One region of the Bacillus sp. DTU_2020_1000418_1_SI_GHA_SEK_038 genome, then DNA from elsewhere that is predicted to be linked to it. Evidence: riboswitches for the same ligand, from Rfam matches in the RefSeq annotation. Region 1 holds a riboswitch; each other region holds the start of a gene.
The links. A riboswitch is a leader RNA that binds a small molecule or an ion and turns the genes downstream of it on or off. The one in region 1 is predicted to bind S-adenosylmethionine.

Region 1 (4,625 bases):
TGAGCATTCTTTTTTGTCATCGCTTTCAATCAAAAGGGAGGATATGCAAATTGAAATCAAGTGGTTTTATTCTTAAATCACCATTTTAGCTCGATTGATATATGCCCTATGAAAGCATAATAAATAGTAGATTCTTTATGTGTGGCATTTACAAAGTAATGAAAAGGACGGTATTTTTCTATGCTAGAAAACAAGAAACGCAAAATTATTCTTGATTGTGATCCAGGTCATGATGATGCCATTGCTATTTTGCTCGCAGCAGGGAATCCAAACATCGAATTAGTCGGTATTACAACTGTAGCAGGGAACGCTGAAGTGGAGAAAACAACAGCGAATGCCCTAAAAGTTTGTGAGATTGCTGGCATGTATGATGTACCTGTTTTCCAAGGAAGCGGTCAACCGCTTGTCAGAAAACGCGAAACTGCTCCCGATATTCATGGAGATTCCGGAATGGACGGACCGGTCCTGCCAGAGGCTACTAAAACGATTGAAGAGGAACATGCTGTTGATTTTATTATTCGAAAGCTAATGGAATCAGATGGGGATATTACACTCGTTCCTACTGGCCCGCTAACGAATATTGCGATGGCTATGAGACGTGAACCGGCTATCCTTTCTAAAATACAGGAAATTGTCATCATGGGTGGAGGAACGTTTGGCAACTGGACTCCAGCAGCAGAATTCAATATTTATGTGGATGCGGAGGCTGCAAAGGTTGTTTTTGAGAGTGGCGCTCCGATTACGATGATGGGGCTTGACCTTACTCATCAAGCTTTAGCGACTCACGAGGTTTGCGAACGCATTGCTGCGATTGACAATCCCGTTGCGCAATTTGTGAACGAACTACTGGTGTTTTTCCGCAAAACGTATTTAGAGGTATTTGGATTCGAACATCCACCTGTACATGATATTTGTTGTGTAGCGTATTGTATCGATCCTTCTGTTGTTGAGACGAAAAAGTTGCGTGTGGATGTGGAGACAACCGGGGTTCATACTTACGGAATGACCTTAGTAGATATGCACGGTGTAACCGACCGTGAACCAAATGTCAATGTTGCCTTGAAACTAGACCATGCGAAGTTTTGGAATATGGTCACTGAGGCACTTCAAAGTTATACTAAAAAATAATTTAAATTGTTGAATGGTGGGATTTGTTTTGAAACCGATTATATTTGATGTTGATACGGGAATTGATGATGCATTAGCGATGTCTTACTCCATAAACTCTCCAGAACTAGAGCTGCTTGGTTTTACGACCTGTTTCGGTAACGTACCCGTAGAAGAAGCGACTCGTAATACACTTACCGTTCTGGAAAAAGTAGGAGCGGGAATACCTGTTTATCAAGGGGCTGCTCAACGATTCGTGCGCGGCGAAAAAGAGGTTTGGGCGAGACATGTCCATGGAGAGGATGGAATAGGCAATACGTTGAAGAACGAACCGACGACTCAAGCGATGAGTCAATTTGCCCCGGATTTTATGATCGAACAGGTGAAAAATCGCCCGCATGAAATAACGATCATTGCTGTGGGACCACTGACAAATCTTGCTTTAGCGATCCAAAAAGCACCGGAAATCATCCCGCTCGTTAAAGAGGTCGTTGTGATGGGTGGGGCTGTAAAAGTACCAGGGAATGTAAATGCGTATGCTGAAGCGAATATCATCGCAGACCCTGAAGCAGCTGACTATGTTTTCTCATCTGGTTTAAACGTGACTCTTGTAGGATTAGATGTAACCTTGCAAACATTATTGCCACTATCAAGGGTGAATGAATGGCGTGAGACTGGAAAAGAAACGGCTCATTTTTTTGCGGATATGACTGAGTTTTATATCGGATATTATGAGAAATATTATCCAGGGATCGCCGGTTGTGGTCTTCATGATCCACTTGCCGTGGGAGTTGCCATTGATCCAAGCTTTGTAAAGACGGAAACGATGAATGTAAAGGTTGTTTTAGAAGGAGAAGAGGTAGGGAGAACCATCGGTCATCCTGAAGGTGAACCTAAGATTCGCGTCTGTACAGAAGTAGAAGCCGATCGATTTTTGGAACATTTTCTAAGTAGAGTTGTATGATTTAAGTTGAATTCTTCCACATACCAACACTAGATCCCCCAGAAAAGCGGACTGATTCGCTTTTCTGGGGGGTTCTTTTTTTCGTTAACCGAATGGTCACAGTGATACTGGGAAGATATTCAACAATCGTTAGATAGACCTTTGCTATTATCTATACCTAGAGGGTCTAATTAATCGTTTGATTAAACAGTCCCAATCCCTTGTCCTGCCTGGCTTTGAGTGGATTTAATTAAACGTTTGATTAATATGTAATTGCCTAATTTTAATAATTAGTATGATACAAACATAGTGAGATCCTGTGCGATCAATGCAAGAGGACCTTTAAACAAACGTTTGATTGAACAGTCCCAATCCCTTGTCCTGCCTGGCTTTGAGGGGATTTAATTAAACGTTTGATTAATATGTATGTTCGTATTTATATATCAATTTAAAGCAATGGCCAAATTTTAATAATTATTATGATACAAACTTAGTGAGATCCTGTCACGGTGCAAGATGGCCTTTAAACAAACGTTTGATTGAACAGTCCCAATCCCTTGTCCTGTATGGCTTTGAGTGGATTTAATTAAACGTTTGATTAATATGTATGTTCGTATTTATATATCAATTTAAAGCAATGGCCAAATTTTAATAATTATTATGATACAAACTTAGTGAGATCCTGTCACGGTGCAAGCTGGCCTTTAAACAAACGTTTGATTGAACAGTCTCAATCCCTTGTCCTGTCTGGATTTAAGGGGATTTAATTAAACGTTTGATTAATAGAGACCTGAAAAGTATTAGCGGAATAAAGGATCATTTCGTCGCAGTGACGCCCGGGAAAATCCTGTTTCACATTAGTCGTATATTAAAAGAGACACACAAGAATTTAATTTTCCTGTGTGTCTCTTATTAGTTTATATATTCGTATTTTTATCTTTGCGGCCGTATTTTATTTAACAGGCTGATGAACAACCATTTTTGAAGAAACAAGATTCACAGGATTGGCAATCGTGTCGCCGACAGGACAATGATCTTCAACGAATGCTTTAAATGCTTCGACTTTATCTTCTGGGGCATCCGTTTCGATATGAAACGTATACAGTATGGATAAGAATCCTGGTCTTACATCAGATTTGTTAAAAAACCCGTCTAGGTCAATATCTCCTTCTAATTCAACCCAAAACTTTTTAAGATCGATATTGAATTGCTTCGCATATGTTCTCGCTACGATTGACTGGCACGCACCTAAAGCGGACAGAAGTAGTTCCACCGGATTCATTCCTTTATCAGTTCCTCCTAAGGTTGCTGGCTCATCCACAATCACTTTATGCCCTCTCGATTCTGTTTCCACTAATACGTTTTCTTTTAAAACTGTTTTTGCTTTAAATGTTGAAATGGCCATCTTTTTCTCTCCCTTTCCAATTTGGATTTCATTTACTTGCTTTACAGCTTTGGAAAAACGACAACTCTTCTTTACGATAATAGAAGGGTGCATTACGAAACGTGAAGCCATTTTGCCAACACCTTCTTATCTTCGGAATGAGCAGCCACTCTTCTGAATTTGGCACCAGGGTTCTTCGCAATCTGAGTGATGTCTGACCTCGCTTTAAAACCTGGATGCCGAGAGTTCGCGGGGGTAGTCTCACCCTCTATCTGGATAAAAAGAGTTTAATTCGTAGTATAACAATAGGAATTATTGTATTTATATTATCACAAAATTCAATTAAGTCAAATTATTTTTTGTGAAATTAGTACCGATCCGCGTTGATAAAGGGTTTGGAAAAAAGTCTATTAGGATATTAATTGTAATCAAGCACAATAATCTAGATGCGCCTATTCACTTTATTCCAGGAGGAAATCCTGTATTTTTTTACCACGTTCAGGGATGTAATTTTTGGAAGTGAGATCATGAAAAGTTCACTTATATAAGCAATGTAGAGAGATTTAGGTGCCACCTGTGGGAATTGGCTGACAAACCAGTCAATTTGGCTGACAACTACCTGGAATTGGCTGACAAATTCAAAATCTGGCTGACAAACTGCCCAATTTGGCTGATAAACCTTCAGCCTCTCTGTCAAAGTGAAGTTTTTATCTAACAATATGTCGTTTAAGTGGCCTAAACAGGCTTAGGTACAACTTAGATTACAGAACTGATAGATTAGAGTACCTTTTTCTGTGTGATTTTGTATTTTCTGAAGGGGAGATGAATCTTCGAAGGATAATGTGCAATAAAGCCAATCTTAAGCTTAATTTGTTGTATGAATAAATTGAAGGTTTTACTATGTGGTAATAAAGAACGCGGAGCAAATGATCGGATTTAGCTAATTTTTTGAATTGAAAATGATAATATCAATCTAGCAACTACAAAAACCGGATGGACGGTTGACGCTCCCTGTAAGAAAAGGGGTGTTTGATAGGCTGGCGTACAAAGCAATGAACATGCTATTGCAATTTTGCATTTTTCTAATCCAATTGTCATTATGATAAAATAGAAGAAAAACTAAATAGGTGAGCATATGGACAAGTGTGAGCGCTGCGGAACGAATGAAGTAAAAATCATATTGAAAGACGG
Region 2 (4,625 bases), 740 kb from region 1:
ATCGGAAGCAGCCGTATTGCTTTTTGGCTGACATCCCACTAAAAATGCCGATACTAATAAAATAGCTAAAAGTAATATCGATAGTTGTTTTTTCATTATTTTTCTCCCTCTCTAACTAGCTCGCCTAAAAGGCTTTTGATATTTTCATTGAAGTTTGGATAGATAATCCCTTTTTCCGTAATGATGGCCGTAATATATTCCGCCGGAGTGACGTCAAATGCCGGGTTAAAAACATTTGTATTAAGTGGCGCTACTGGGATTCCGCCAATATGTGTAATTTCCTCCGCTTTTCGCTCTTCAATTGGAATCTCCATTCCACTCGAAATTGAAAGATCAAAGGTTGAGGCTGGAGCTGCTACATAAAATGGGATATTGAAATGTTTAGCTAAAATCGCCAAGCCCAGGGTACCAATTTTATTTGCCGTGTCCCCATTAGCAGCAATTCGGTCAGCCCCGACAATAATTGCTTCTATTCCCTTTGAGTAAATCGTATGGGCGGCCATGCTGTCCGTGATCAAAGTGACATCGACACCTGATTGCTGCAGCTCCCAAACGGTAAGCCTTGAGCCTTGGAATACTGGACGCGTTTCACATGCATACACATGAAACTGTTTTTCTCGTTCAATGCCAAGATGGAAAGGCGCAAGTGCTGTCCCGTATTTAGCCGTAGCAATGGACCCTGCATTGCATATTGTCATCACATTTGTAAATCCTTTTAGCAGTGACAGGGCATGCTCGCCAATTTGTCTGCACGTTTCTTCATCTTCTACATGGATCTTTATGGCTTCTTCAAGAATGACCGTTTTTGCTTCATTAACGCTTTTCGCTTCCTCCGCCACTGCTGCAATTCTTTCAAGCGCCCAGAATAAATTGACTGCTGTTGGCCTGGAACTTGCTAGATAACGAAAATCCTTTTGAAGATGTTCGTGGAATTCCTTTAATTGTATCGTTTCATATTGCTGCGCCGCGATCGCAAGTCCATATGCAGCAGTTATCCCAATTGCAGGCGCTCCACGGACTTTTAATGTGACAATAGCATTGAATATCTCCTCAATCGTATCAAGCTGAAGATACTCAATTTGATGAGGGAGCTTTTGCTGATCAAGAATAATCAGATGTCCATTTTTCCATTCAATTGATGTTGGAACCTTCATGCCTTTCTCTCTCCTAACAGTGAAATAGCTTCTCTTACTGAATTTAACACGTGGCGATTTAAGATTAATGTTTCGCCTAATGCAAGTGCCTGTCTCTTAGCTGCAATTCTTTTCTCATGATCCTCAATACCGTCTAAATCCTTCACATGAGCAAGACCAATCGTTCTTCTAATTAACTCACAGCCAGTAAACCCAAGCGTGTCAGAAAAGATTTTCTGTAAAATGTATTCTTTATAGCCTTCGACCTTTGTATAGACTTCGAGATTTGACTCTTCCCATAATTCAGTAAATACTGAGCAAAAAACGTCCCAGGTATTCTCGATATGCTCAAAAATAACAGATCGATTCGCTTCCTCTCTTGAAATTCCATGAAGAAATAGATTTCCGATAAATAATCCAACATCAAATCCAATCGGGCCATAAAAAGCAAATTCGGGATCAATTACTTTCGTTTCTGTGCTGCTTGCAAATATACTGCCTGTATGTAGATCCCCATGTAATAACGCTTCTGCTTCAGTTAAAAAACTTATCTTTAACTTAGCCGCTTCAAGCTTCAAAAGGCTATTATTCCAAATGGCCTCTACATCCTCACGCAATTCCGGTTCGAAATCATTGGTCTCATGGTCGAAGAATGGATCGGTAAAAATGAGATCTTCTGTAATCTTGCAAAGCTCTGGATTTGAAAATTCGACTGCTAAACGTTTTTTCTCAAATGGATGCAAAGCAAAATCCGATGTTGAAAATAGTGTTCTTGCTAAATATTCACCAATATCGCTTGATAGCTTTGGATAAGATTCCCCTTTAATAAGTCCCTCACGAGCAATCGTTAAGTGCGACAAATCTTCCATAACCGTAATGGCAAGGTCTTCATTTGCATGATAAACCTCCGGAACAAGCTGGGGAACAAACTCACCATGCTTTTTCAGCGCATTCGTTTCGATCGTTGCCCGCTTTAATGTGAGCGGCCAGCTTTCCCCCACTACCTTTGCATAAGGGAGAGCTTGCTTGATAATAACGCCTTTTTCATTTATTGAGTCAGTTATATGGAATACATAATTCAGATTGCCATCACCAATTTCGCGACAGTTCAATACTGAACCTTCAGAAAATAGATTTAGCTCTTTCGCAAGCTTCACCGCTGTCTCATCAGTCAACGGCTCATACTGTTTCTTTTCTAAAATTGTCATCTTTTCTCACCCTATCTATGAAAATAATAAAAAGCCTCTTTCTCATCACGAAAGAGGCTTACGAATACAAATTCTCTGCCTCTCATCTCTCAGAAAGTTTCCTTTCCGTTGGAATTAGCACCGTGCCTTGCGGGAAAATCCCGGCGCTAATAGCGCCCCGTTTCACAACGGTATTACGGTCGGTTGCTGGGCTTCATCGGGCCAAATCCCTCTGCCTGCTCATGATAAGAGTATTTAACATATTCACGTTAGTTTGCTTGAAATGAATGTTAGCACCTGTTTTTGAAAGTGTCAACACTTTTTTCTGAATTGTTTTTTCACTTTACAACACTCCTAATAGAAAAAATAATCACACAAACTGTATTGACAGAATTTTTAAGCGGTGCAATAATAAAAGGCAGTTACTTTTGAATCGTAAATTAATTGAATATATTTTTCTTATTAAGAGCAGGTGGAGGGACGAGCCCTATGAAACCCGGCAACCGATCAAATGATTTGACACGGTGCTAATTCTTGCAGCTTTCATGCTGAGAAATAAGAAGATGTTTGTCTATTGACCTCTTCTTATTTGAAGAGGTTTTATTTATTTTATAGAGAATTTTAATTTTACAAGGAGGATGAACCAACATGAGTGAAATCATCGCTACCTATCAGCTATTTGGCAAGCCAGGATCCTTTGAGAAAAAAGCGGAGGGGATCGCACTTGGCTTAACGATCGGTTCATGGACAGATTTGCCGCTGCTTGAGCAGGAGCAGTTGAAGAAACATAAAGGACGCGTCATCTCTGTCGAGGAATTCTCGGACACGCGCCACCCTGTTAAACAAAATGATATTTTAAGCAAAGTAAAAATTGCTTATCCAAGTGCGAATTTTTCAGCTGATCTACCAGCTATTTTAACAACGGTGTTCGGGAAGCTTTCCTTAGACGGTGAGGTCAAATTACTTGATTTAGAGTTTAGCTCGGAACTATTAAGCAGCTTTCCTGGCCCACGGTTCGGAATTGAAGGCATTCGGAAAACTTTAAATGTTTATGATCGACCACTGACTATGAGCATTTTCAAGGGAGTTATTGGAAGAGACATCGATTATTTGACCGCTCAATTGAGGGAACAGGCTCTTGGCGGAGTGGATCTTGTGAAGGATGATGAAATCCTTTTTGATAATCCGTTAACACCTTTCGAGCAACGTATTTTAAGAAGTAAAGATGTTTTGCGGCAGGTCTATGAGGAAACAGGTCATCGTACTCTTTATGCTGTAAACTTGACAGGCCGGACTTCTGAATTAAGGGTTAAAGCGAAAAGAGCCCGTGAGCTTGGTGCAGATGCCCTTTTATTTAATGTTCATACTTATGGTCTGGATGTTCTGCAGGAAATCGCGGAGGATCAGGAAGTTCAACTCCCGCTTATGGCACATCCAGCTTATAGCGGAGCCTTCACCTCTTCTGCTTTTTACGGGGTAGCAAGTCAGCTTGTACTTGGCAAGCTAACACGATATGCGGGTGCTGACTTTTCCTTATTCCCTTCTCCGTATGGCAGTGTTGCTCTTGAAAAGAGTGCAGCATTAGCAATCGGTGAGAACCTGACTGAAGAATCCGCAGTAAAACGGGCGTTTCCAGTACCATCTGCAGGAATTCATCCTGGGCTAGTGCCTCTGTTAATGGACGACTATGGAAAAGATTGCGTAATCAACGCTGGAGGCGGCGTTCACGGTCACCCTCACGGAGCAGCAGGCGGTGGAAAGGCCTTTAGACAGGCGGTTGACGCTGTTCTAGCAGGTAAAAATTTGGCCAACGCTGCAGAAGAACACCAAGAATTGAAAATAGCCCTAGAGTTATGGGGAGGTTCAAAATGAAGAATCCAGTGATTTTCTGCGACTTTGATGGGACTATTACGAATAAAGATAATATCATCAACATTATGAAAGAATTCGCTCCGCCGGAATGGGACGCCATCAAGGATGATATATTAAGTCAAAAGGTTTCCATTCAGGAAGGGGTCGGCAAGCTGTTCTCGCTTCTTCCCTCTTCTAAAAAAGATGAAATTATCTCATTTGTACTGAAGGATGCAGTGATACGAGAAGGCTTTGCTGAATTCGTTCAGTTTACTAGAGAGGCAAATATTCCGCTTTATATCGTGAGCGGTGGAATTGACTTTTTCGTGTATCCTGTTCTTGAACCCTTCGGACCATTTGAAAAAATTTATTGCAATAAAGCTGATTTTTCAAGTGAGAACATTCAAATTGTCTTTCCTTATGAGTGTGATGATAACTGTTCAAGCAAGGGCTG
Region 3 (4,625 bases), 1.8 Mb from region 1:
GCAGAGAATGCCCGAATATGATCAGGAGTCGTTCCGCAGCAGCCGCCTAATAGGCGAATACCTTGATTTCGAAAATCTCTTGCCGATTGTTTAAAATATTCTGAATCCCCTTCATAATGAAATTTCCCATCCGTATAGGCCGGAATACTTGCATTAGGATAGGAGGATAAAAATGCTTGCTTTGGCAGAGGTACATTTTCCAATGTCAGAAGCATATGATAGGGGCCGAGCCGGCAATTTAACCCGACAACATCAGCACCTAAATTTTCTAATCTCGTTAGGGCCTCGGAAACTGGAGTTTGGTCTTGCAAAATACCAGCTTCATGAAGCGAAACTTGAGCAATGATCGGTAAATCTGTTTCTTTACGAGCAATGGTCAGCACATTTTCAAGCTCTTCGAGGTCATAATACGTTTCTAGTAATATACTATCTACACCTTCAAGCAGGAGGCAATAGAGCTGTTCTCTAAAGCTTCTTTTTATTTCCTCCAGAGCGACCATATTTGGTTTAATACCTCTAATACCGCCAATTGTTCCAGCGACAAATGTATCCTTTTTTGCTGCTTTCCTTGCATTTCTGACTGCAGCGGTGTTAATTTCCTTTACACTATCTTCAAGCCCATACCTTTGGAGCTTTAAATAATTGGCAGCATATGAATTTGTCTGAATCAGATCTGCTCCAGCATGGATATACGCCTCATGAATCTGCTGGATCTGTTCCGTATGGGTGAGATTTAAATTCTCAAAGCAGCTATCCGTCCCATACGAATAAAGAAGAGTTCCCATCGCGCCATCTGCTATTAATATTTCATTTTTCAATCTATCTAGGAAACTCATTGTCATCCTCCTTAACGGTACTCCTGTTCTAAAACCTTAACAGAATCAGCTAAAGCTGAAGTGATGTCATTAATGATATCATCGGGATTTTCTAATCCTACTGAAAGCCTTAGCAATCCGCTTTTAATCCCTCTTTGCTCACGTTCAGCTTCTGGCATCGCAGCATGGGACATTTTTGCAGGGTAGGAGAGGATGGACTCAACAGCTCCGAGGCTGACTGCAAAAACAGGGATTTTTACCTTTGAAATAAACTCCCTAACTGCCGACTCATCCTCAAGTTCAAATGACAGAACAGCTCCTGGACCATTTGCTTGCTCCAATTGAATTTGATATTGCGGATGCTCTTCAAAACCAGGGTAAAATACTTTTTTAATTGCTGGATGATCCCTTAAAAATGAAGCAATTTTTCGCGCTGAATTCATAGAGTGTTCTAGTCTGACATGTAAAGTTTTAATTCCCCTTAAAACAAGCCAAGCATCTTGAACGCCTAGAATAGCACCAAATGAATTTTGCAAGAATCCTAGTTTTTTAGCCAGTTCAGCGTCCTTCACAACTGCAAGGCCAGCAACAACATCACTATGTCCCGATAAAAATTTCGTGGCACTATGTAAAACAACATCTGCTCCTAAAGAGAGCGGCTTTTGTAGGGCAGGCGTTAAAAATGTATTATCAACAAATGTTAAAGCTCCGTGCTTTTTTGCGAGTGTAGTTATCGCTTTTATATCAGTCACCTTTAATAGTGGGTTGGAAGGAGTTTCCACGTAAAACACCTTCGTATTAGGCTGAATAGCTTTTTGAACTGCACCTAAGTCAGTCATATCAACAAATGTATGTTCAATGCCTAATCGGGTAAGTACTTGTGTAACGAAACGATAGGTACCACCATAAACATCCTCCGTTATTAAAACGTGATCATCTTGTGAGAGGAGTAAAAATGCAGTTGAGATTGCAGCCATTCCGGAAGAAAACGCAAAGCCATGCGTTCCTTCCTCAAGATCCGCAATAACTGTTTCAAGTGCTTCACGAGTTGGATTCAGACTTCTTCCATAATCATATTTTCCAAATGTATCAAAGTCAGATTGGTGAAAGGTAGAGGCATGGTTAATAGGTACACTCACCGCACCAGTTACTGGATCATATTTATGATTATTATGCAAAAGCTTTGTTTCAAAATGATAGCTAACCTCGTTACTCATAGTGCAACACCCTCCATAACTTTAGCGAATGCCAATTCTAAATCCTGGATAATATCTTCAGCATTTTCGATGCCTACGGAAAAACGCAATAAACGGTTACAGACTCCGGTTTCAATTCGAATTTGTTCAGGGATATCTGCATGAGTTTGGGTTGCAGGGTAGGTGATAAAGCTTTCCGCACCCCCAAGGCTTTCCGCAAAGGATATTAAGGAAAGACTTTGTAAAAACGGATTTACATAAGATTCGTCCTTAATTCGAAATGAAACCATCCCTCCTCGGCCAGGATAGAGCACATCGGTTACAACATCATGTTCAGATAAATAACGGACAATTTCCTGAGCATTCTTTTCGTGACGCTCCATCCGCAGCGCAAGTGTTTTCATTCCGCGTATGAGAAGCCATGAATCAAATGGGCTTAGTACCGCACCTGCTGCATTGTGGTGCATGGCTAATAATTCACATAACTCTTTTCCTTTCGCAACAATTAATCCGGCTAACACATCATTATGTCCGCCTAAATACTTCGTGGCACTGTGGATGACGATATCAGCACCAAGCTTTATTGGCTGCTGTAAAACAGGGGTATAAAATGTGTTATCAACAAGCAGTAAAAGCTGATGCTTTTTCGCAAACTCAGCCACTACTCTAATATCAGTTTCCTCCATTAATGGATTTGTAGGGGTTTCAATGAAAATAGCCTTTGTATTTGCTGTGATTTCCTTTTCCAGACTTTCAGCTGAAAAGTCCTTAGTATATTTACAATTCAAGCCCCATTTCTTATAACCTTGCTCGAATAAACGATATGTACCGCCATATAGATCCTTTGAAACGATTAATTCATCGCCTGATTGGAACAGGGAGAGGACGGTAAGGATTGCACCCATACCTGAACTGCATGCATAGCCTTGATCTCCTTCCTCAAGCTCAGCAATTGCCTTTTCCAATATTGTTCGTGTTGGATTTCCTGTTCGAATATAATCAAATCCAGTAGACTGGCCAATTCCGTCATGCCGATAGGCCGTTGAGAGATAAATGGGCGGGTTAACAGTCCCAGTAACTGTTTCACTTCGGTTTCCAATTTGCGCAAGAATCGTATCTGTCTTATACATTGTCAGCACTCCTTTTTATTGAAAAAAAATAAAAAGCCTTCTTAAGAAGAAGACTTTTCATTGTTTACATAGTCACTCTTCTTATCTTTCAAGTTTTAATAAAAACTTGCAGGAATTAGCACCTTTTCAATCTATTTTTAGCGATTGATGGTTGCTGAGGCGTCTTCGGGCCTTACCCTCGACCTCTCTTGATAAGAAATCATTTTCAATTTTCTATTAATATTACACGTTAACATTCAGAAAAGTCAATCCTCTTTAAATAATAATTTGTTTATCCATATTGAGATGACACATAGTTAGCATTTGTGTAAGCGTTGTCTTTATTATTATATCAAGCTAAAGAATCGTTTATGGATTACTTTACTAAAATAGGTTTTTTTAAAACAAATATTTTCTACTATATCCATGTTTAAAACCTTTGAATAACAAACTTTTACGTGTTAAAATGGCTTTGGAAATTATTTGTACCCTAAAAATATTATTATTCTTGTAATTCTCAATTAAGTATTGCCAATTACCAATTTACTCATTTAATCGTTTTTTAGGGAAAGAATAATGGACATAGAACTTTTCAAATATAGTGGTGGAGGTTTTTTTACATGAAAAAGCCATTGAATGGTGAGAGACCTTTTAATCAAGGATTTTATGGTCCAAACCTTGGCTATGTCATTGAGTTATACGAAAACTATTTGCAAGATCCTAACTCCATTGATCCAGAAATGAGAGCCTATTTTGATGAGACGGGATCACCTGTTACTGAAATTAAAGATTTCCCTAAGTCAGAAGCAAATGTAACATTTACAAACTCTAATGTATTAGAGAAAACTTTAGCTGCTATTCGTCTTGCGGATAATATTAGATTTTACGGGCATCGTGCAGCTGATATTTATCCATTAAAAAATCATGAACCAGAAAGAAAGCTCTTTGAACTTTCTCGATATGGTTTAACTGAAGAAGACCTAAAGGCAATCCCAGCTAATCTTATTTGTACAGAAGCAAAGGTTCCACTAAGAAACGGACATGATGCGATTGAATATTTGAAAAGTGTGTATATGGGCACCATCGCTTTCGAATTTCATCATGTAGATGATGAGAATGAGAAGGAATGGCTCAGGAAAAAAGTAGAATCAAATGAATTAAATCTAAACTTAAAAGCAGAAGAAAAGACGAAAATCCTAAGAAGACTTACAGAAGTAGAGGAATTTGAAAAGTACCTTCACCGAACATTTGTAGGTCAAAAACGATTTTCCATTGAAGGACTTGATTCGATGGTTCCTTTATTGGATGAAATTGTTTCCGAATCAGTCTCAAATGGTACTAAAACAATAAATATTGGGATGGCACACCGTGGACGCCTTAATGTGCTTGCACATGTTCTGGGAAAGCCGTATGAAATGATATTCGCAGAATTCCAGCACGCTCCTAATAAAGAGCTTGTTCCATCTGAAGGCTCCATTGGCATAAGCTATGGCTGGACAGGGGAT

Region 2: it holds a riboswitch for S-adenosylmethionine, as region 1 does, so the genes downstream of both, mtnK (S-methyl-5-thioribose kinase) here and RRV45_RS20275 (OsmC family protein) in region 1, are expected to answer to the same signal.
Region 3: it holds a riboswitch for S-adenosylmethionine, as region 1 does, so the genes downstream of both, RRV45_RS11360 (methionine biosynthesis PLP-dependent protein) here and RRV45_RS20275 (OsmC family protein) in region 1, are expected to answer to the same signal.

What each region holds. Positions count from the first base shown of each region.
Region 1 is NZ_CP135435.1:4,081,982-4,086,606, reverse strand. Features, by position in the region: gene RRV45_RS20285 (nucleoside hydrolase) at 181-1,128, shown strand; gene RRV45_RS20280 (nucleoside hydrolase) at 1,157-2,071, shown strand; gene RRV45_RS20275 (OsmC family protein) at 3,003-3,455, opposite strand; SAM riboswitch class I at 3,579-3,717, opposite strand; gene RRV45_RS20270 (DUF7713 domain-containing protein) at 4,570-4,625, shown strand, end outside.
Region 2 is NZ_CP135435.1:355,682-360,306, reverse strand. Features, by position in the region: gene RRV45_RS01980 (sugar ABC transporter substrate-binding protein) at 1-96, opposite strand, end outside; gene mtnA (S-methyl-5-thioribose-1-phosphate isomerase) at 96-1,154, opposite strand; gene mtnK (S-methyl-5-thioribose kinase) at 1,151-2,341, opposite strand; SAM riboswitch class I at 2,421-2,572, opposite strand; SAM riboswitch class I at 2,777-2,882, shown strand; gene mtnW (2,3-diketo-5-methylthiopentyl-1-phosphate enolase) at 2,969-4,192, shown strand; gene RRV45_RS01960 (2-hydroxy-3-keto-5-methylthiopentenyl-1-phosphate phosphatase) at 4,189-4,625, shown strand, end outside.
Region 3 is NZ_CP135435.1:2,289,072-2,293,696, reverse strand. Features, by position in the region: gene RRV45_RS11370 (bifunctional homocysteine S-methyltransferase/methylenetetrahydrofolate reductase) at 1-836, opposite strand, end outside; gene metC (cystathionine beta-lyase) at 848-2,032, opposite strand; gene RRV45_RS11360 (methionine biosynthesis PLP-dependent protein) at 2,029-3,141, opposite strand; SAM riboswitch class I at 3,220-3,339, opposite strand; gene RRV45_RS11355 (2-oxoglutarate dehydrogenase E1 component) at 3,741-4,625, shown strand, end outside.